Regions from separate parts of the Paenibacillus sp. cl6col genome, predicted to be linked through region 2. Evidence: riboswitches for the same ligand, from Rfam matches in the RefSeq annotation. Region 2 holds a riboswitch; each other region holds the start of a gene.
What was found. Region 2 has a riboswitch for cyclic di-GMP ahead of BLS15_RS12620 (MucBP domain-containing protein). Riboswitches for the same ligand answer to the same signal wherever they lie in the genome.
Positions count from the first base shown of each region.

Region 1: it holds a riboswitch for cyclic di-GMP, as region 2 does, so the genes downstream of both, BLS15_RS29890 (glycosyl hydrolase family 18 protein) here and BLS15_RS12620 (MucBP domain-containing protein) in region 2, are expected to answer to the same signal.
Region 3: it holds a riboswitch for cyclic di-GMP, as region 2 does, so the genes downstream of both, BLS15_RS18640 (CAP-associated domain-containing protein) here and BLS15_RS12620 (MucBP domain-containing protein) in region 2, are expected to answer to the same signal.

Region 1 covers NZ_FNAZ01000017.1:11,679-19,465, reverse strand. The annotation lists gene sdaAA (L-serine ammonia-lyase, iron-sulfur-dependent, subunit alpha) at 1-194, opposite strand, end outside; gene sdaAB (L-serine ammonia-lyase, iron-sulfur-dependent subunit beta) at 217-915, opposite strand; gene BLS15_RS27050 (helix-turn-helix transcriptional regulator) at 1,505-2,170, shown strand; gene BLS15_RS27045 (AzlD domain-containing protein) at 2,385-2,711, opposite strand; gene BLS15_RS27040 (AzlC family ABC transporter permease) at 2,702-3,430, opposite strand; gene BLS15_RS27035 (TrmB family transcriptional regulator) at 3,510-4,319, opposite strand; cyclic di-GMP riboswitch class I at 4,797-4,881, shown strand; gene BLS15_RS29890 (glycosyl hydrolase family 18 protein) at 4,993-7,787, shown strand, end outside.
Region 2 covers NZ_FNAZ01000004.1:160,740-168,526, reverse strand. The annotation lists gene BLS15_RS12645 (hypothetical protein) at 318-1,136, shown strand; gene BLS15_RS12640 (TVP38/TMEM64 family protein) at 1,291-1,941, opposite strand; gene BLS15_RS12635 (cold-shock protein) at 2,254-2,454, opposite strand; gene BLS15_RS12630 (ABC transporter permease) at 2,691-3,389, opposite strand; gene BLS15_RS12625 (ABC transporter ATP-binding protein) at 3,379-4,302, opposite strand; cyclic di-GMP riboswitch class I at 4,735-4,822, shown strand; gene BLS15_RS12620 (MucBP domain-containing protein) at 4,974-7,787, shown strand, end outside.
Region 3 covers NZ_FNAZ01000007.1:96,480-104,266, forward strand. The annotation lists gene BLS15_RS18620 (ABC-F family ATP-binding cassette domain-containing protein) at 1-208, opposite strand, end outside; gene BLS15_RS18625 (DUF6612 family protein) at 703-1,500, opposite strand; gene BLS15_RS18630 (helix-turn-helix domain-containing protein) at 1,897-2,337, shown strand; gene BLS15_RS18635 (macrolide family glycosyltransferase) at 2,334-3,515, shown strand; cyclic di-GMP riboswitch class I at 3,691-3,780, shown strand; gene BLS15_RS18640 (CAP-associated domain-containing protein) at 3,991-6,591, shown strand; gene BLS15_RS18645 (DUF6612 family protein) at 6,758-7,531, opposite strand; gene BLS15_RS18650 (DUF6612 family protein) at 7,701-7,787, opposite strand, start outside.

The DNA of each region.
Region 1 (7,787 bases), on a different contig from region 2:
GGAGAAAATACTCCGTTGCCCTCAGCGCTTTTCTTTACAGCATTCTCCATAGTCACTAAATTTCTTTCCATTTTTCTCCAAACATCTTCATAAGAAGTTTTAGTTTGCTCGATTTCCTGCTCGATTGCTAATTCATAAATTGGCTTTTTCCTTTGATTAGCTGCATCGATAATTTCCTTTATAGTCATGTACATAAACTTTTCACCCCTAATCTAATTAAAGAATAATGATATTAGCTGCACTGCTAGAATTTCTCAATTCCTTCTGAACATCACTAGATAATTGAGAATCCACATCAAATTGATATAAATATTTTCCTGACTTCTCCAAACTATTAAAATTGTTAATTTCCACATTATATTGTTTAAAGATCCTGCGTAATATAAATTCAAGGTCATCTCTCTCGGAAATCGCTATAATAACCGGCAATGGCCCTTGAAGATGTAAGCTAAACCCGTCAATTTCTATATGTTTAATTTCAATTAATCCGCCACCGACTGAAGTTCCCATTGTTCTAATATTTCGATTTCCATCCTCCAAATAAATATCTGCAGTATTCGGATGACCGGCAGGACTATCACCTGCTTCTTCTAAAAAGGTAATGTCAATTCCTTTAGATTCTGCTATTTCAATAGCACCAGGCACCCTACTATCGTCGGCAGCAAATCCTAATATACCGGCAATAATTGCAAAATCAGTTCCGTGTCCTTTATGGGTTTCAGCAAATGATTCATAATACCTTACCACAACTTTTTTGGGAAGACCTTGAAATAGTTTATTGGCAACTGTTCCAATAGCTAAGGCACCTGCAGTATGTGAACTGGAGGGGCCGATCATAACCGGTCCAATCACATCAAAACAACTTTTGTAATTAACAACCCTTTTTTCTTTAACAGGTACTAATTTCATATTCATATTAGTTTCCTCCCCATAGTTGCCATACTAGTCACCCGCCCACCATGTAAGGGTTTTCAAAAGTAACACTAAGAATCATCAAACCCTTTCTTAGTACGAATTGAATACTTGGATAAATTATCGTTGTAATCATACTCGTTGCAATCAATGCCATCAAAACAACGATGTTTTCTGATCCTTCTCACATAATTTGAAATAATTTATTATAGTAATTATTTTTTATTACTACACAGACAGAGTACCACATAGATATTCATGCAGTCAAACAAATGATAATAAATTATTATTATCGGAATTTTTTATTACAAATTTAATGTTTCTCCCTTTTAAAATTCTAAAAAACTTGTTATAAGTTATAATAGGGTTGTCTATTTTGAATGCTGGCTTCTTCATTAAACGAAACCTTGCCGATAAAAGACCCGAAGTTGGGTTGTCTATAGCTGAAAAAAGAAGAACGCATCTATGTACGAGAAGTAAAGCGCATCTTTTATTGAAAGAGATTTTGCTCAACCTTGGAATTGAATATGAATTCGCGAGCAATTTCATAGTGAATGAAATTCAGGAATAACTGATTAGGAGGAATACTTAAATGGATAATGAACTATTTCGACACTATCAAAACATAATGAATTATTTCGGGGAAATTTTGGGATCTAATTATGAATTTGTATTACATGTTTTAAATCCTAATGGGGGTTCTCAAATCGGTCACATAGTCAATGGAGACTTAAGTGGAAGATCTTTAAATGGCCCTTTAACTGACTATGCAAAAAAATTAATCAACGAAAAGGTATATTTAAAAAAGGATTATGTTGTAGATTATGTTGGAGAAGGACCCAGAGGTAAAAAATTCCGTTCATCAACTTTATTTATAAAAGATCGTGAAGGTCAATTACAAGGTCTTTTATGTATAAATTTTGATGCGGATGTCTATAGGAAAGTCGCAAAGGATATATTAAAATTGGCCAATCTAAGTTCAGCTATAGATCTTATCGAACAAGAAACTGACCAGGAACAACCTATTGAAAAACTTACCGATAATATTCGTAATATCATTTATTCAGTAATAGATAAAGATATATTAGAATCCGGTGCTCAGTTATCACCTGAACAAAAGAGACTTGCTATTTTCAAATTAAAGGAATATGGGGTATTTGAAGTTAAAGGTACAATAAATGAAGTTGCTGAAATAATGGGAATGTCGGAATCAAGTGTTTATCGTTATCATCAAATGATATCTCGCAACGACAAGTAGCCCCAATCGAATCAGAACAATAAATCGAGCAATACAACCTTGGATCAATCCGAGGCCGTAGAGCGAAACAAAAGACGACTATTATTCTATTTATGGGATAATAGTCGTCTTTTTCACTGTATACACAAGCCTGTACCACTGGCTTCTCACTTCGGTAGCTTTACTATTCTCTTCACGTTAAGAGCGAAGATTGCCAAAACTCTAGTATCAAGTTTCAAAACAATAAGCGTAAAATGATTATGGAGATAATACCGCCCAGTACGGTTCCCAATAAACTTCTTGTTTTTATCGCAATTAAAAAAGTCGGTATGGCTGCAAAAAATTCAATGTTGTTGGTAAGAGATGTAAGCTTTCCGTCATGGATAAATATCTCTTGACCTATCAGAGCAGCTATTACAGAAATGGGGACATAATTTAACCAACGCATTGCCCATTCTGGTAATTCAAACCGACTAAGCACCATAAGAGGAACGACCCTTGGAATGAACGTGACAAAAGCTGAGCCTAGAATAATCAAAAAAATGTCCCATCTTACTTCCATTTTTCTACCACCATTCCTATTGTTGAAGCAATAATTGTAGCCACAATAACGCCCATACTGCTGGACAAAAAGAAAGAACTTCCCACAGCAATGACCACTGCAATAATTGCGACAACGATATCAAGTTTGATTCTATTTCGCCCTACCATAGAGAGTACGAGAATTCCAATAAACATAGCTGGCAAGGCAAATGCTAGTCCGAATTTCTCAGGATTCGAAATCCATTGCGCCAAAAATGCTCCTGCTAGATTCGCTGCAAGCCAATTTACATAAGCGGTTATGTTGAGGCCATGCATCCATTTCTCACTGATTCGCTTTTTCTTGGCCGCCTCGGTAATCGCGACACCGAATGTCTCATCGGTGAGTAGAGAACCTACTAGCATGTTGCGAAGTGGAGTAAGATGCCGGAAATAAGGTGCTAGTGCTGCACTAAGTAAAATATGACGAAGATTTACAAAGAAAATCGTAATAATAATGGCAGTAATCGAACTACTTGCTGCTATCATACCCGCAGCAATAAACTGAGCTGAGCCAGCATAGAGAATCATAGACATCAGAGCGATCTCAGCGATGCTAAGTCCCGCAGTCTTTTGGATCACACCTGCAGCTAATCCGATACTTAAATAACCCAGCAGCGTGGGGACACAATCTTTTACTCCTTGGATAAAGCTATCTTCAGCTCTCGGAGACGAATTCATTTGGACGTTCGACAGACTCATTTCATTCCCTCTTTATTTTCAAGTATTAGAAGCTAACTTACTAACTACTACGAAAAAGTGAAAGAAAATACGGTTCAATTTATTTGAACCGTTTCCCGGTAACAACATGAAATAGGTTAGGAGCGTTTTTCCAAAGCGCTTCTGCTTTCTCTGGGCCCACTTCTTTCACTAATTCTGAGAACATAATGTCATGCCTGATGTATTCCATCGCGATTAACACAAGTGCCGGGTCTTCCGTTTTTACCGCCCATGCAGGTGTATTTTGCGCGAAATTTGCAATTAATACTTCTTCATTATCCCGTGCAACAATCGTTAAGCGGCCGTTCATACGTTCCTCAGCTACTTCTGGAGCCATGTAGTTGTGATGAGTCGTTGCCCCAAGCTGAATCTCAGGTGCTCCAAAAAGAATAGAAAAGACGTGGGTATCATCCTTTATCCGCTCATCTATAGCACCTTTTATCGAAGCGACTTGTGGTTCCCAAATCGACAACCATATTTCTTTTTTAGCTTTATCGATTATGTCAATCATTTCGGCCACAACGCGCTCATCACTGCTGATGCGTCGAATGACATCTACTTCTTGTTCACTTTCTAACGCAGATAAATTCTTTTCAAGATAATCCATAGAATTGTCAAAGTCATTACGCAATCGACGGATTAATTCTTTTGCTGGTAATGGCGCATAGGTTACAGGATCAGTAGGTACTGTATACACCGCACCTTTATCCATTAATTTTGCCAGTACTTCATATATCGTTGAACGAGGTACACCTGACCTTTTGCTTATTTCATATCCGGTTATAGGAGAATTTTTCAATAGCCCTATGTACGCTTTACATTCATATTGTGAAAAGCCCCATTTCTGAAGTTCTTTAAAAAGTTCTTCCATGGCAACTCCTTTAGTAGTTAGTGTGTTACTTACTATAAAATAAAATGAATTAGCTGTCAAAGCAATCCTGGTTCCGTTATCGAAAATGATCGTCAGACCACTGTTTTGTTCCTGATTCTTCAACTTTTGGGCGAGGTATAATTGCCCAGAAAAGGAGGATCAGTCCTTTTTAATTCCCTCCCTAAGACCTACTGCCCAAACCTTGTCGGACATGTGGAATATGTAAAAAAGCATAACAAGGAATAACAAGGGATCGGTGCAGTTACTAGGCTGATGTCCAGTATCAAACCATATGGAATTAACATACATCCTCTTATTCCATCCGGATTTCAACATGATATATTTCTAGTGAATAATAATATCGAACTATGTTCATATATTCACAAATAATCCGTATGACCCATTAAATAAACGTGAAACTGCTGTATATTTAACGGTGTAAACATGTATCGTTATGCAAGAGTATGCATGTTTGCAGGTATTACTAGGCAAAGCTAGGGAAATCTAGTGACGCAAAACTAAAGGGGCTAAGGAAGAAATTCTATGCCAGCCAGTTGCCGATTAATAGACCCCCATCTCTATTAGTCGTATGGTTGTTTTTGTATGATCCATGGCGAGATGCCCCACCCTAGCTGCCTATTAATAAAATCTATTGATAGGAAGTGAATAACGGATGAAGACTGGGAAAAAGCAGAGTGCACGGAGATTGTTCGCAATGACGGTAGTGACCATCATGATGTTCGTGTCTTCGTTGGCACCGGCTTATGCAGGGTCGGCTGTTTCCGCAGCACAGGAACCTGTGGTCAAAAACGCGACAAAGGAAATAAGGAATGTTATGTACTATGGCGATTGGTCGATTTGGGGAGGACAAGGGAACTTTTATCCTAAGGATATACCGGCCGATCAATTAACCCACCTGAACTATGCGTTTCTCGATTTTGATGCCCAAGGCAACCTTGTCTTTACGGATAAGGATGCGGCAGTAGAAGCGCCTGTCGGCCAGGATGGCGTTCAATGGCAAGCGGCCAATGCAGGCATCCTTATCGCCCTGCAGCAATTGCGCGCAGAAAACCCGAATCTGAAGATCGGCATCTCTCTTGGCGGATGGTCGAAATCAGGCGACTTCGCTGTCGTTGCAGCCGATGCTTCCAAACGGGCAAATCTGATCCAAAATGTCATGAAATTCATCAAGTACACGAACATGGACTTCGTGGATGTCGATTGGGAGTTCCCGGCTGAAGTTCGACAGCCTGATATGGTCGATAATAAGAACGATGAAGGTACGAAATACGCTATACCAGAGGATAAAAACAATTATATTTTACTCCTGCAAGATATCAAAAACGCATTGAATAAGCAAGGAGCCGAGCTTGGTAAAGCGTATGAACTGTCTGTTGCACTTCCAGCGCCGAAGAGTAAGATCGATATCGGCATTGATGTGCCGAGACTGTTCAACATTGTAGACTTTGCCAACATTATGACTTATGACATGCGCGGTGCATGGGATGAAATAAGCGGCCACCATACCGGCTTGTATACGAACCCGAACGACCCGCTCACGGGCAACAACCTGTCCATAGACGAGAGCGTGAAATATTTGATTCAGCAAGGAGCCGAGCCGAACAAGATTGTTGTCGGGGCAGCCTACTACACTCGCGGCTGGGATAAAGTATCGCAAGGATCCGATCCGAATCATCCGGGGCTATTCGGCGAAGCAGCACTATCAGCCAAGGATGCGGATCAGACTCCATCCCGCGGCGCGGTTGGCGAGGCAGCGCTCGCTGTTGGGGACGGCGGCCGCCGAACAGGGATTTGGTCTTATCGCAACCTCGACAAGCTGAAGGCCACTTACCCGAATCTCAAGGAATATTGGGATGATGCAGCCAAAGCTCCCTATCTGTATGATGGGACAACTGGCGTATTCTACACGTATGACAATGAAAGATCCATTCAAGAGAAAACGAAATATGTGCTTGAAAACGGTCTGGGCGGCGTCATTGCTTGGATGGCTTCCAATGATGCCCCTACTGCGGATCCTGCCAAGCGCGACAAATTAACAAAGGCAACGAAAGAAGGCCTCTTCGGGAGCCAGGCGTTGACAACACATGAAATCCAATATACCAAGCTGGACGTTACGGCGGATGTGAAACCGTATACTGAGGCTTGGGGCAACAGCAAAGGCTATGAAATCACCCTCTTCAATAACGAGTCTTTGACCGAATCGAATCAAGTGTTGAAAGCGGTGGAAAGAGGAGCTAAAACGGTTAAGCTGCCGAAGCTCTACATCCAAGCCGATGGACCGCTGACTTCAGGCGATTATTTGGCGGGAACCGTAACAAATGAGAACGGTTACACGGTCGTCGATTTGAAATCGGTCTATGATGCTAAAACGATTGAAACTGGCAGATCCTATACGTTCAAACTGAAGGGAGATGCCAAGATTACAAGCATGGAGCTGGTTCAGCGGGTGTCGGATAACAGCCCAGAGATGAACAGACAACTCATTTTGGGTGATGAAGCTCCAAGCAAGAATCAACCGCCTGTATTGCATGGCGTAACGGACGTGACGCTTACAGTCGGCGACAACTTTGATAAGCTGGCCGGCGTAACGGCTACGGACGCAGAAGACGGAGATCTGACATCACGTATTAACGTGACGGGAGAAGTCAATACGAATGCAGCCGGCAAGTATGAGCTGGTTTACTCCGTTTCCGATTCGCAAGGATTAACGGTCGAGAAAAAACGCACCATTACAGTTATCGAAGCTCCAAGCAAGAATCAACCGCCTGTATTGCATGGCATAGCAGACCTGACGCTGAAAGTCGGCGACAGCTTTGATAAGCTGGCTGGCGTAACGGCTACGGACGCAGAAGACGGAGATCTCACATCCCATATTGCCGTGACGGGAGAAGTCAATACAAATGCAGCCGGCAAGTATGAGCTGATTTACTCTGTTACGGACTCGCAAGGATTAACGGTCGAGAAAAAACGTACCATTACCGTTATCGAAACGACAGCACCGGGGTATGACTTTGGGGTTGGTCAAGGAATCGAGTGGCCGAAGCAAGTCAATTCCCCATTCATCGACATGGTTGCATGGGTTACCAAGCCGGGCTATTCCAACAATGGCGCTCCTAACCTTGCCAGAATTTCCGAGGATACCGGCGTGAAATTCTTCAATCTCGGCTTTGTTCAGCCCGTTGGGCGTCAAGTAGCGGACGGCAAAGTGCAATGGGGCTGGGGAGGACATTCCTTACTAAGCGAAAAGAATCCGAACGACACCCAATATCAAGGAATTAAGCAGTCCATCCGGGAAATTCGTGAGTTGGGCGGAGATGTCACGATCTCGCTAGGCGGTGCGAACGGAGCTGCATTCTGGGAAGTCACTCAAGACACCGATACGCTCTTTCATACGTATATGGAGCTGGTTCAAGGCTATGGACTGACCCGATTTGACCTTGACATTGA
Region 2 (7,787 bases):
AACTTGAAGTTCTTCATACATTCACTGTTTTCTATAGTATCCAGTATACAACGAGCCATTCACAGTACCTATTGATTAATATGACAATCCGCCCTTATTTACTTACATTTTTGCAACATGCATCTGTTGATGTCTCTACTCTGTCCAATCAGATATCCAGACTACCTTGACAAGACTCTATTCATTTGGTTATATTTTACATGTGAATAATATATCGTAATTTCTTGCGACGGAAGCACCCGTAGGAATGGGCAATCATGCCCTTCTTGCGGGTTTTTTTGTTGTCCTGAAGTTAACGACCAAGAGGAGGTTTACAAATGAAACAGAGAGGTTGGCAAGTCTCAGCAGTGCTGCTCGCCGTGTTGCTTCTACAGCCATTGCTATCAACTGCAACGCAAGCAGCAAGCAAGGAATTGTCCCCCACAGCGAAGAGTGCATTGACGAAGATGGCTGAATCCGCAGCTTCCACCCAAGCCAGCTCCATAGACTCCATGTACAGCGAGCTCATTTCCTTGCAAAATCAGAGCCTGCAGCGAGACAGCACCCTGAAGCAGATGCAAGCCAAAAATAAAGAAACCCTGACTAATGTACGCAGTAAGCTCCAACACTGGGATACCGACAAGATTAATAAACTAGAAGCCTCTCTGAAGCAAACAAGACAACGCTACGAGCCGCTATTCGCTTCATATCAGCTCCTGAACGATCAGCTATCCCGCATGGGCTCCAAGAAAGACGACAAAAAAGAAATCCTGCGCAAGCAGCGCGATATTGTGAAGGCTGCAGTCCAATTAGCAAGAATGGACATTAAAACAAAGGTAGAAGCAGTAAAGAAGGCACGTGAGAGCAAATCAAAATTCGTAAAACGCGTACGTGATATTCTGGCAGGCATCAATACCGTGAATACCCAAATGAAATCAGAACGAAGCACGGTTAGTGAGTTACAGAAACGCACTACGCCACTATGGTCATTGCTCAATCAAGCAATTAAGAAGGGAGACGCCAAAAATTCACTTCAGTCGCTAACATCACTCGTCTCCCTAATTCGTCAAATCGATCAGTCCAAAAAGAAGCTGGAGCAGCACGAGTCACGTATTACGGAAATTGTAAACAAAGCAAAAGGCACCTTTACTTCATGACATAATACAGGCTCTACGGTTCACGCCAACTGTAGATGGTCGCAAATAAAAATCCCCGGAGTTATCCGGGGATCATCATTCACATGCAGCTGCGACGTTGACTAGACGGAAGGGCGCAATCATTCTACCTCCAGCCGAGACCCTAATCGCCGTTCTACACTGACTGCTTATGCTGTTCTAAGGCAGCGTCTATATGCCCTTCTTCATCAGAAGTATGCCGTGTGAAGCGTGCTTCAATTTTTTTGCTAATCAACAGAGACAGGCCTATAAATAGGACGACAAAAATAAGCTGCAACGGATGATCAATAAATCGTTGTATATCGTGACCAATATAGGATACGGAGAATACCATGAGCGCCTTGCCAAAGAGAATCGCAATGAAGAAGGAGCGGATTCGCATGCGCGCAACAGCCGCGACCATATTAATAAGAACGAAGGGACCTACTGGGAAAATACTAAGCAAGAAGACATAACTGAATGCATTATGACGCACCCACAGCATGCTCTTCTTCACCTTCGGCTTCTCAGCCCAGCGAGCGAGCAACGGGTGGCCTGCTGCCTTGCGCACAATGAGGAACGTCAGCATGCAGCCGCTCACGATTCCAATCCATGAATAGAGAAATCCGAGCCACAACCCATATACTGCAGCATTCACACCTACAATAACGAGGGTAGGCAGCGGCGGGATAAAGGACTTCATGAACGTCAGTAATATGCCCGGCAGCGGCCCGAAGGAACGGAATTGCTCCAACAACGCCTTCAAATGCTCTTCGGTAAAATAAGAAGTTATCTCGGATAGTTCCATGTTGTACGTATCCACCAGCCTCTATATTTATCTGTCCAAAAATGGCTCAATATGATTGCCATTGTCATACGAGATGGAAGCTGCCATAAGCTCGCTTCGAACAATAGCATAACATACATCGTCCCCACTATACTGCCTTCCACAACAAAAAAGATCGACAAATAAATGGCGTGGCTGCGAATATAACAAGAGCGAAGCAGAAACACAAAGAGCCGCCCCTGAGGACGGCTCTTTGCTATTCATACGGCATCCCTGCCGCATAAATTAATAAATGCCCCAAACCTTAGGTCTGGGGCATTGTAATTTCGTGTCTTACAGCTTTACAACGTTCTCAGCTTGTGGTCCACGGTTGCCTTCAACTACGTTGAACTCAACGCGTTGGCCTTCGTCCAACGTTTTGAAGCCGTCGCCAGTGATTGCGGAGAAGTGTACGAATACATCGTTACCGCCTTCAACTTCGATGAAACCGAAACCTTTTTCTGCGTTGAACCATTTAACTGTACCTGTTTGCATGAACAAATACCTCCTAAAATTTACATGACCTCTTATTTACATAAATAAATAAAATTCACATATTGGACAAGGTTATTCTATCTTCAAAATAACCCTCTGCAATATGTGAATCAGGTCAAATTTGAATATAGTCATCTTACCACAAGGTTACCCAAATAGCAATTCCTGTTTTTTAATTTGTTTTAATTTCCCGTTGTCCAAGTCTTCTCAGGCTCAGACAACGTCAGCGTATTCAACTAATTGACCACATCTACGTGCTCAACCTTCTTTATTGTCATGTACATTACGAATGCACCGATCAGTGCCAAGATGATCGGAACGATAATGATTGAATTCAGCGAGACTCCCCCATTATTCGAGCACACGATGGAAACAATGAGCAAGGAAGACATGATCGTCGTCGGTGTCGAATATTTTCTCATGCCGAAATATAGCGGAATGAGGCTCATAATGCTTGCAGCCATTGCATTCATGATCAACTTCAATGCCCCTCCCCCAATTATCGACAAAGTCAGGGGCTCTTGTATAATGGGTACAATTGCATTTGCTGTCAACAAGATCGCGTTGAGCACAATTTCAGACACAATAATATTGCTAAATGTGAAAATGGCGATAATGGCCAACTTGCTGAGGAGGATCTTTTTCCGACTTATTGGATACATAAATAGGATGTTTATTGTCTTTGATTTATATTCATCAATAATGAACCGAGATATCAATACTGCTGCAAAGACGATAAAGATCATTCGTACAAATGAATCCACACCCACAAAAAGGGCAGTGTAATCCGCGAAAACAACTTCTTCCATCATGTTAGGACTGTATAACATTAAGAATAAGATGGCAATCGCGACAATATTTGCAATAATTGCGTTTCGAATATACCCTCCTATGTGATGCTTCCGAAGCTCCAAAGCTATCAAATTACGCAACATGATCGCCTCCATCCAACAAAGATAAGAAGTATTCCTCTAAAGAGCTGTTTTTCTTATGGATCGATTCTATTAAAATATCGTTCACGACCAGTTCCTTCGTCAGCACTCCCTGCTGGATATTCGGATCATATACTCGAATTATGCGCTCATCCATGACTCGTAGATTGTGTATGCCTAGTTTATCTTCGAGCAGGAACGCAGCTCGCGTGCAATCATTCGTCACAATCTCAATATATTCGCTATTTTTCATACGAACCTCATCCATAGACACTTCTGCAATTAATCGACCCTTATTAATGACACCAATCGTATCTGCAACAAGCTCAATTTCACCCAGCAGATGACTTGATATCAATATCGTTGTACCATATTGTCTGCTCAGCATGAGAAGCAAATCGCGTATCTCCTTAATCCCTATCGGATCCAGCCCATTAATAGGTTCATCCAACAGAAGCAGCTCCGGCTTCGTTGCGATCGCTCTGGCGATCCCTAGCCGCTGTTTCATTCCAAGCGAGAAATCTTTAACTGCTTTATCACCCACATGGTTGAGCTTCACCAGCTCCAATGCCTCATCTATGGCCTTCATGTTGTGATATCCCATGTACTCGCAGTGCAGCTCCATATTCTCTCGTGCCGACAGCTTGTCATAAAATACAGGGTATTCGATAATTGTCCCCATCCGAGCCAGCAGATGATACGACTTAGGGGCTAGCGCTTCCCCGAATACTTCAATTTGACCCATTGTAGGCTTAATTAAGTTCGTAATCATTTTCATAATTGTTGTCTTACCGGCCCCATTCGGACCCAAAAATCCATATATCTCTCCTTGACGGATGTTCATATTCACATTCGAGACAACCTCTTTGTCTAGGAACGTCTTTGTCAAATGATGTGTACGTAATAAATACGTCATGCCAGTATCTCCTCCCGCTCAATGCGTGCTTCCCGATGACTTTATTGTATGAGGCATTCCTCTCTAATTCCTTACTCAATCCTTACAAAAATCTTAAGCTCTATTTGCTCTTCATTCAGTCTCACTCGACACACCTTGGTATTCATGAAGCCGATTGCTAGATTATCTGCTCTACTCATTATCGTACGGGCATGGGAGCGTTTCAATCCGTTATTTCCTTCTGATAGCGATGAATAGTTATTAAGTTGGAGGCATATAGATGGATTATCAGGTATGAATCAACTCTAGTAGGTTAATACTTGTAGTATGTATACAAACTAGTATTTTCTTATCATTGACAAATTGTTCCTCGTAACCTATATTGAGCTTGATAGTTCCCTATGCCTATGATTACAGTCATCTTCGCTTGGATAAGAGGTGTTATGATTGATCAATCACATAGGGCACACTAATCGAAAGATTAGGCCGCAAAGCTTCGGAGTCTAACGGTTCTACGACCTATGATAGTCCAGCTGCAACTAACAATTCTGTTACTTGCAGCTGGACTTTTTTTATTTATGTGAAGTTCTGGCGGAATTAACTTTCCGTTGAGCTATATAAATAAGAATGAGGAGGCATGGACTCACTTCGGTAGGGGAGGAATAAAATGAAAAAATGAGGTGGCGAATTGAATGAAACGTAGAGTAAAGTTGGCCGTAACATGGCTGTGCGTATTTGCCGTGTTCTTCGGGTTTATTCCTCACACACTGCAAAGTGCAGATGCAGCCGCACGTGATCCAATTTGGCCAGAGCCAGGTGCTGTGAAATTAAGCAAGACAGCGAAGCCAACCGGGACGCCAGGAGAGTGGCAGATTACTCTGACCGCCGAAGGGAAGAACGTTGAAGCCGGTGACACCGATGTTGTACTTGTCTTAGACAAGTCAGACAGTATGAAAAGCTACAAACGGTTAGACAATGCCAAAAAAGCTGCGGAGAAATTTGCAAATACACTGCTTTTGTCCAACGTCAAAACAAGAATTGCTCTTGTCACGTTTAGCACCAGCGCAGAGGATACATCATCCGGATTCCTTGGCCAGAATGATAAACAGCAGCTCCTGAACAAAATTAAGGGCATCTCGGCTTCCGGAGGGACAAACATACAAGGCGCTCTCAACACAGCACATCAGTTACTAACTACAAAGAGTTCAGCTAAAAATAAATTTATTGTGCTGCTTAGCGACGGTGCGCCAACGTTCAGTTCTCCTGCAAAAAAGGCCGCTCCTTATTCATGGCCCAACAACAAGTATAACTTTGTACTGTCCAACTTTGACTACACCAAGACTATCGGATCCGGCAGCAGCTATGAATTATCCTCTGGCTTGTTTGGGGATCGATACAAAGTAGATAACTATACGGTTAAGGACAATGGAATTCCTACGATATCTCAAGCCAAAGCATCCAAGGATGCAGGAGTCACCATTTATTCGATTGGGCTTGAGGTCGGCAATGATGCTAACGCTGTATATGTATTAAAGAACAGCGCTTCAGCAAACAACTATTACCCATCTGACAGCGCGGAGCTGGAGAAGGTTTTCTCTGAACTGGCAGGGAAAATTTCCTACGCGGCTGAAAATGCTGTAGTCAAGGATCCGATGGGTGAAATGTTTAACCTTAATTTCAAGGGCAATGCACCTGTTGAAAAGCAAGACTATACAGCATCTCAAGGCACGGTGAAATGGGATGCAGCTTCGGAAACGTTTGTATGGGACGTTGGCAACATTGTAGAGGGAAGTCCGGCAACCCTGACATATACCATCAAAATGGACTCTTCTAAAAATCCGAGTGCCGATGTCAATTACCCGACAAACGGACGTACCACCATGGAATACACAGATGTGAATAGACAACGTACAACAAAAGATTTTGAAGTGCCACAAGTCAGCTTCGGCAAAGGCTCCATTCTTGTGAAAGGCTACAAGGTTAATGAACAAGGCGAGCCTATTAACGCAGACGGCAAGGTTGTCGAACGTGTGGATCTTGCAGAGCAGTTGTACAGCGAGTCTTTCACTGTCAATGGGAAGGATGCGCTGGATATAGGGCCGAAGTACAAGGTTCCTGCTCCGAAGCTCGACAACTATGTGTTGAAAAAGGGCACCGACCCTACAGAAGAAACGTTAACACTGCAGGAACCTAACAAAACAGTATGGTTCGGATATATGCTAGCTCCACAAAAGCTAACGATTAAGTATGTAGATAAGGACTCCGGCACATCCATCGCTGACGACGATACTTCGCTCTCCGGCACCGACGGACAGACGATTACGTTGAAGGCACTCGACATCCCGGGATACACGCCTGAGAACGCCGAAGTTCAATACACATTTAAGGCCAAGGACAACGAATATACCTTCTTCTACAAGAAGACAGCACTCCCTATCACGATCAAGTTCATCGATAAGGATACCGGCAAGTCCATCGCTGACGACGACACATCTCATTCAGGTAAAATTGGCGAGGCCGTTACGTTGAAAGCTCTGGACATCCCAGGCTACACGCCTGAGAAGGCGGAGGTAACCTACACTGTAAAAGCTGCGGATAATGTGGTTACCTTCTTCTACAAGAAGACGGATCTCCCTATTACCATCAAGTTCGTCGATAAGGATACCGGCAAGTCCATCGCTGACGACGACACATCTCATTCAGGTAAAATTGGCGAGGCCGTTACGTTGAAAGCTCTGGACATCCCAGGCTACACGCCTGAGAAGGCGGAAGTAACCTACACTGTCAAAGCAGCCGATAACGTAGTTACCTTCTTCTACAAAGCGAACGCTCAAAAAGTAATCATCAAACATGTCAGCAGTCTTACAAACAGAGAAATCGCTGCCCCAACATCTGAACAAGGTGTCACTGGCCAGACGATTACGTTGAAGGCTCTAAGCATTCCAGGCTTTACAGCTGACAAGGCTGAAGATAGCTATACGTTCAAGGCCGAGGACAATGTATACACATTCTGGTATACGCCAAGCCAACAGACACTGACAGTGGAGTATTTGAGTAAAGAAACCAAAGAAACACTTGCAGATTCTGAAACTCATAACCGGCCTACCGGCACGAAGCTTGGGTTGGAAGCCAAGAAGATTCCTGGCTATACGCCTGAGGTAGAAAGAGAGCTTTACACATTCACAGATAAAAACGACACGTACAAATTCTTCTACACCGCGAATCCACAAAAAGTAACCATCCACTACATTGACCAAGACACCAAGCTTCCTATCGCAAAAGATTCTTCGAAAGACGGCAAAACTGGAGAATCAATAACACTGACTGCACTAGAAGTCACAGGCTACACTCCAGTCAATCCAGAAGTAAAATACACGTTCACTGCTGAGGCTAACCAAGAGCACACCTTCTTCTACACCAAGAAGGACGTTACTCCTCAAGAACGCACCGTGCACGTCCACTATAAGGATGCAGCTACTGGCACAGTTCTGAAGGAATCCACTTCA
Region 3 (7,787 bases), on a different contig from region 2:
AACCTACCTTCACATGAGGCAGCCACTCCACCTTCCCTGCATCCGGCAATAGCTCACCGGACAGGATACGCAGCAATGTTGATTTGCCCGCTCCGTTGCTGCCTACAATTCCGGCATGCTCCCCCGGAAGCAAGCGGAAGCTAATATCGAGAAATACTCGTTTATCCCCATAAAAATGGGTTACTTCTTCTACAGATAACATACTCATGTCATTCTCTCCTTTGCATGTGCGTAAATGATGCTCAACGCCAAGCGAGAGAACAGCTTCATAAAGAAAGTATTTGCTTGTGTGTATGCAAAAAAGGGCAAGGCGAACGAATCGCCTTGCCCTATACAAATAGCCCATAATAGGTAGTTCAATTTATCCTTAGTGCTGCAGACCAATACGAACAGACCGTGTCTGTTGGTTCCGCTTGGTTCTGCACCCAAAGTTCATGAACGCGTACTTGTATATGAAAAAAGGAATCGGTTCTTTATCCACTGTTCTTCGATTGGCATTAAGCTAAAAATGGGCAGACTTCTCCCGTCTTAAGCCAATTTCCGTTGAAGAACAGTTGACAATACCGCCATCCCCTTTCTAATCCTCATCATCATAAAATGGTATTACGAGGAAAATCATACACGATCATAGCTCGTCCTGTCAAGAATATGCAAAAACCGCCGCATTCAAAAGATGCGGCGGAATCGTAGAAAAATAACTTCTTATTGAGCGCTTTTTATAATATGCTGTGGCACTTTAATCTGAGGAACCACATTGTGTCTAGTGTATGTTGAGTTACTTACAAAATGATCCTCAATTTTTCGTCCGGATTCTTCCCCAGACTTTGTATATTCTAAAGCGGTACTCATAAGAAAATAATTATCCTTATTGATCCGATATTTAATGACTATGTTTTTCATATCGAGCATGATTTGTTTATTACCCTTTTGCTCCGACTTTTCCTGTTCTAATTTATCCTCTTCCTTGCTTGGTAACTCCGACCACAAAAAATGTTCAGCTTCCTTAGCTTTTTCATTTTCCAAACTCACTGTCACGATATAATCATTGCCTTCTGAAATAATGTTCGCTTCATTTGCATACATCTTGATCTGTCTAAAGAGCTCATTCAAATCCATATCCTTCTGTATTTGAGTTGGATTCATCAAATCATCCGGCAATTTCCTCCATTGACCATCATATTGAAGAAAATATGACCCTTCATTCGTTTGGTACTTTTTTAAAGTTAAATTCACCTCATTAGATATTATCGAATTTTCGAAATATAAGCCGATCGGTTCTTTCGTATAATCAAATCTTATTTTAGTTAGCTTAGAAGCTTCAATTTTTTGATCTGCCTTGATTGTCTCTGTCTGATTGATATCCAAGGAAAAGCTCTTTACACTTTTATCAGCCTCAATTGCTTTCTGCAATACTTCATCGGCTGTCGGCATCGTATTGCCGCATGCCGTTATCCCTAGTAATGATAAGAATGCTAGTAGTATGGTTATCCGTTTTTTCAAAATAACAGCCCCCTAAAATAATCTGCTTTACCCATGTTAGCCAATTTATAAAGAAGGGAACAGTAAGTTAAAACCTATTACTTCAATAAAATAGAAGCATTTGGACATCATCGATACATCTAATGGATACAGCAAGACTGTCGACAGTCTTGTTCTTTAACAGAACACCTCAGTTTGTATTCTCTATTAATTTGGTATGATATGGACAAATAACAGTGCACAAGTATTGGATATATTGCGAAAAATTTTTGGTTCGCAATCGAATACGGCGCTATCGACGTTAGCTTCATCTATGACTTGTACTTTGCCACAATTCTTAACATAAAATGTTGCGAATTGTTGATAGATTTCCACCTTGGTTCTTCTATATATTTAACGTATACGGAGATGAAAAATATGATTGGTATGAATATTCGTGTGTTGCGTAAAAAGCATAAATTCAGTCAGGAACAATTAGCTGAGAAGGTAAACGTGTCACGACAGACCGTAGCAAAGTGGGAAAACGGGGAGGCCTTGCCCGATATTTTTAAATGCAAAATACTCGCTGAACTTTTCCAAGTAACCCTGGATCAATTATCCCGTGATATGAGTGAAGAAGCGGCGAATCAGCTCGTTCCCACGGGGAAGCAGTTCTTTGGTGTTGTGAAGGTAGGAGATCGGGGACAGATTGTCATTCCCAAACAGGCACGCGAAATGTATCAGATACAAGCTGGTGATAAGCTGATTGTCTTGGGGGAAGATGCGACAAAAGGGATTGCTCTCTTAAAAAGTAATCATTTCATGGAATTTGTAGAGATGATCCAAAAAGCGGAGCGAGAGGTAGATGAATCAGAATGAGCAAAATTGTATTTTTTTCGATACCCGCACATGGTCATACCAATCCAACCATTCCGGTGGTTGCCGAGTTAGTCAATAGAGGCCATCAAGTTTGGTACTATTCCTTTCTAGAATTTCAGGAAAAAATAGAAGGTGCTGGTGCTGCATTCATTGCTTGTGATGAGTTCTTGCCCCAGCTTTCACAAAAGGAATTGGATCGCAAGGTTGGCAAAGATTTTACAGCATTAATTGAGATGGTTGCCGATACGACCATTGCTTTGGATGAGAAGGTATGTCAGGAATTAAGGGAAATCCAGCCGGATTGTATTGTATCTGACTCTATATGCTTTTGGGGAAAATTATTTGCTAAAAAACTAGAAATTCCATATGTTTGTTCGACTACTACCTTTGCTTTTAATCAGTACACCGCGAAACTGATGAAGCGTGGTTTCATCGATGTATGGAGGATGATCGTGGGTTGGCCCCGAATGAACAGAAAAATTCAGTTGTTAAAGAATCATGGTTATGAGATAGGGAATGTTGTATCGATTGTTCAAAATAATAATGAAACAGACGCCATTGTTTATACCTCGAAAGAATTCCAGCCGATGGCGGATACGTTTTCTGAGCGATATGCTTTTGTCGGACCATCCATCAGGCAGTCTCCGCCGATACAGATTAATAAAAAAGATAGAAAACTAATCTACATTTCACTTGGGACTATACTGAATCAAAATCAAGATTTTTACCAAAAAGTTATTCAGGCATTTGCAGATACGGACTATGATGTTGTGATGTCAGTTGGTGAAAAAACGGAGATTGCTTCTCTTGGCAACATACCAAGAAATTTCACAGTGAATAACGTCGTGGATCAAATATCGGTATTGCAAACAGCCGATGTATTTATTACCCATTGTGGCATGAATAGTGTGAATGAAAGCCTGTATTTTGGAGTTCCAATGGTTTTATTTCCGCAACATAGCGAACAAGGATTAGTGGCTGATCGGGTTGCTCAACTGGGTGCAGGTTTAAAGTTGAAAGGAAAGAAGCCAAAATATTTGGCAGCAGCGGTATCTGAGGTGTTGACGAATCGGACTTATCAGGAAAATGCGCAAAAACTGTCAGAAACTTTTCAGAATGCTGGTGGTGCAGTAGAAGCGGCCAATGTGATTTTAACTAAAATTCGAGCGAAGTCTTAGTGTACTTTCATGATCCTTTTTTTAAAATGGGGCAGCTTCATTGAAGAAGTGCATGACGAACATAAATCGTACTGGGTTGATAGACCTGGTACTTGATTGAATTTTGCGTACCTATAGGCACAGTTGTATACAAGCTGTTCATTTACATGTTACTATAGACATTTAATCTGTAACATTTGGATAATGGCAAACCCTAGCGAAAGCAGGGGACGCAAAGCCACGGGTCTAATGTATTTCACAATGCGATGACAGCCGGGTTGCCCTAATTGCGACATTACGTGCGTCTTTTTTTATTGCGCTGCCATTAGGGTGGCGCTTTTTTTGTGCTATTGTAAAGCGTCCCCGATGTTCATCTCATTTGATCGCAGAATGTAAAAGAATAGGAGATGTAATGATGCGGCCATGTTGTACAGCAACCAACAACGCAATGTACCAAGAACAGCATAAACACATTAAAGCAGGAAGAATGCGGCGTATGACGATTACAGCTAGCGCTGCGCTGTTAGCCGGGATGCTTATCTATCAGCCGACCCTTTATGCAGCGGATAAGCTGGTCGGTAGTATGATTACTGTCACGAAAACGAACAATGCTCCGCAGGCAGGGGCAGACCAACTGCAAGGCATCACCATAGGAATGAGCGAGGATCAACTATTCCAAAAAATCGGACTGCCGGTTCGCAAGGATCTAAGTGAATATGGCTTCGAGTGGTATATTTACAATCAGGATTATAAACATTACTTACAAGTTGGTGTTCAGGACCACAAGGTCGTTGCACTCTATACGAATGCGAATGATTCTTATGGAAGCATTGGATTCGGTTCAACCAAGCAGGAGGTAGAGGCAGCCTTCGGATCTTCCCTCAGTCAAATTAGGAAAGGCAATACGATTTACAATATGGACAACAGCGGACAATATAGCCTGTACAAGGTCGGCGGTATGTATGCAACCGTGTTCTATGATCTCCATCAAGGGAATACGGTGACGGCTGTCCAATTTATTGCCCATGATGTGGAACTGGCGTTCAAGGGGTACTTTGGCACGCCTAGCAAGCGATTGCAGACAAGCTTTGAGCAACAAATCCTCGATTTGGCTAATGCTGTGCGTGTCCGCGAGGGCATGAAGCCATTGAAGTGGAATGAAAAGGCTGCGGGAACTGCTCGCAAGCATAGCGACGATATGGGGCTGAGAAGCTTCTTCGATCATAACAATCCGGACGGCAAATCCCCGTTCGATCGGCTGAAGGCGGACGGAATCGTATACCAAAAGGCAGGGGAAAACATTGCTGCTGGACAGTCGAGTGCCATCTTCGTTCACGAGAACTGGATGAACTCGAAAGGACATCGTTCGAATATTTTGGGAGACTTTTCTCATCTAGGGGTGGGTGTGTACTTCGGGGGGAATTCAAATGTATATTACACACAGAACTTCGTCACGCAGAATTCCGTCGACGATAAAAAGCCCGATCCCGATGTTGTATCTCCTAGCCTCAGCGAATCTAAGGTTCTGACAGGAGATCCATTCGATGTAAAGGTCGAATATTCTGTGTCGGAAGCAGTATATTCAGCTTCATTCAGTCTTACTTATGACAGCCGCTTGACTCTCTTAGATATAAAGCCAAGCGTTACGATGGCTACCTATCAAAAGTTGAACTATCCGGATGTCCCACTTATCACGACAAAGAACATAACCGATTTACCTAATGGCCAGAAGCAATTGGATTACTCCGTAAATCTCAACGGAGGCGCTTATGAAGGAGACGGCGACATAGCAACCATCGCTTTCTTGAGCGACCAAGAAGGGAAATATACCTTCAATCTTGTAAATGCGAATCTGTTCAACGCAAACAATGAACGGATCCGAATCGGTTACATTCACTCGTCTACTGTTGATGTCATCAAGCCGTCTGTTCCGAATCCGAATCCGAAGCCAGAGTTGCCTATTTCGTCTTCCTCATCTGAAGGCTCTAGAGGTTCTAGTAGTTCTACACCTTCGACTTCTGTGGGAACAATTCCAGCCGGTAAGACGATGAAGGCAGGATTACTGGCAGAGACGATGAAGGAGCATGCAGTGAATGCGGAGTTCAAGATAAATGCGAATACCGTGAAAAAACAGCTGCAGGACAAAAATACCAAGCAGGTTCAACCCGATATTAGCGATGTAAGCATGAAGGATTACAATGAAGTCTCCTTCACGCTGGACAAATCGGCCGCCAAACTGCTGCAGGAATCAGGCAAGGATTTGCTTCTGTCTACAGCCGAATTCGATATTACCATTCCGAATAAGTCTATTGTGGAACTCATCGGAACGAGTGAACTCGAGCTTGTGGTGTCTCTTGCAGAGCATAAGGACAAAGGTTTTAGCAAGCATCATGGCGAGACGACCTTTACGTCTCCGATGATCACGATCCGCGGGCCGCAAGAAGCAAAGAATATCCTGTTGGAAATCTCCTTGAAGCTGATGGAAGCTACAAAGGATATTCGTAAGGCAGGCGTGTACGCAGAAGCTCAAGGCCTAACAACAAATGCTTGGAGCTATAAACTGGCCGGAATGAAGGCAGCTGATAAGAAGCATATTTCCTTCCAGGTCACGGAGTTCGGCACCTACACGATTGCAGAGCATGCAAGATCCTTCAATGATCTTACTGCACATTGGGCAAAGGATGAAATTGAAGTCATTGCAGCTCACGGACTGTTGTGCGGCAAAGACAGCATACACACATTCAAGCCGAACGACGTTATTACCCAAGCGGAGTTCGCCACCTTGCTTGATCGCTTGACGAATAACGGAGAGACTTGGGAACAGCGGATTGCAGAGCCTGGGGCACGTAAACCGATTACTCGCGAAAAAATGGTCGTGATGCTTACGCGGGCATTGAAAATTGATCTGTCCCATTCAAGCACTTCGCTTGGATTTAAGGATGAAGCACTCATCTCACAGGATGCAAAGACAGCCGTTGTGTACGCAGTGAGCAAAGGACTTATCAAAGGAACCACCGATAACAAACTTGATCCGGCGGGAACGCTCACTCGAGCGCAGGCGGCACTCGTTTTGTATCGCGTGATACACGAGCAATAAGATATTCATCATGACACAAAAAGCAGAGATCCTAGATTATCACATAGGATCTCTGCTTTTTTTCCTTTTACGGGCTGTACCGCGTGATAACAGTAATGCCGTCGGAACTATATTTTCTCAGTCTATAACTTTATTTTCTTTCTTCATCGACAATCGAAATCGTATCCTATTGAGCGTTGTCGATAACATCCTTCGGCACTTTGATTTCGGCCACTTCGTTATGCTTCGTAATCGTGCTCGTCACCTTCATGCTGATCGAAATCTTCTGTCCGTTCTCTTCCCCTTCGAGCACAAGTGTAAAGCCGCTCTTCGTCGGGAAGTAGGTTTCCTTATTCACGCCATATGTCATGGTAAGCGTCTTAACATTCATCTTGCCAAGCGCTTCCGCAGCTTCTTCACCAGATGACTCGGACAACAGCGTCTTCGCCAACTCCTTGCCTTTATCGCCAGACATATCCGTAGTCATGATGTATTCGTTACCTTCCACGGCAATCTTCGAATTTTTCTCTAACGGCTTGAATTTATCGAGATTTTGCGTCAAGCTCATTTGGCTCTTAATGTTCGTTTCCCACTGGCTCTTCAACTCATCCGGAACTTTCGCCCATTCGCCATTTACCTGAGAGTATGCTCCTTCTTTGGTGAAGTATTGTTTAATCGTTTGGTTCGTTTGGTCTGACACAATTGACGTATCTTGATAGAAACCAAGCGGTTCCTTTGTAAAGTCAGTTTTGATTGTAATATCCGATTTTTCTTCTTTGCTGCTGTCGCCTTGAATCCCATTCACTTGCTCAACATGGACATCCATTGAATAGCTCTTCAATGTTTTATCCGCATCCGTAGCCTTTTGAATCAATTCTCCTGCCGTAGGTGTTGAGTTGCCGCATGCTGTAATGCCTAGTACTACCATGATCGCTACGAGTGCTGCCGTCCACTTCTTCAAAACCGTCTGCCTCCCAAAATTAGTATGCTCCCTCATAGTAACCAATATCGATAGACAGACAAAGTGAACGTAGCCCTATTCCGAAACAGAAATTAGTAGAATAGAACTATTAATGCCATAAAAAAACCGCCAAATCCATAGATTCGACGGTCTCGTCTATACATTGCGATTACTTAGCGCTGTCCAATACTTCTTGTGGCACCTTGATTTCGCCAATCTCGTTATGCTTCGAGAATGTGCTTGTCATAACCATATT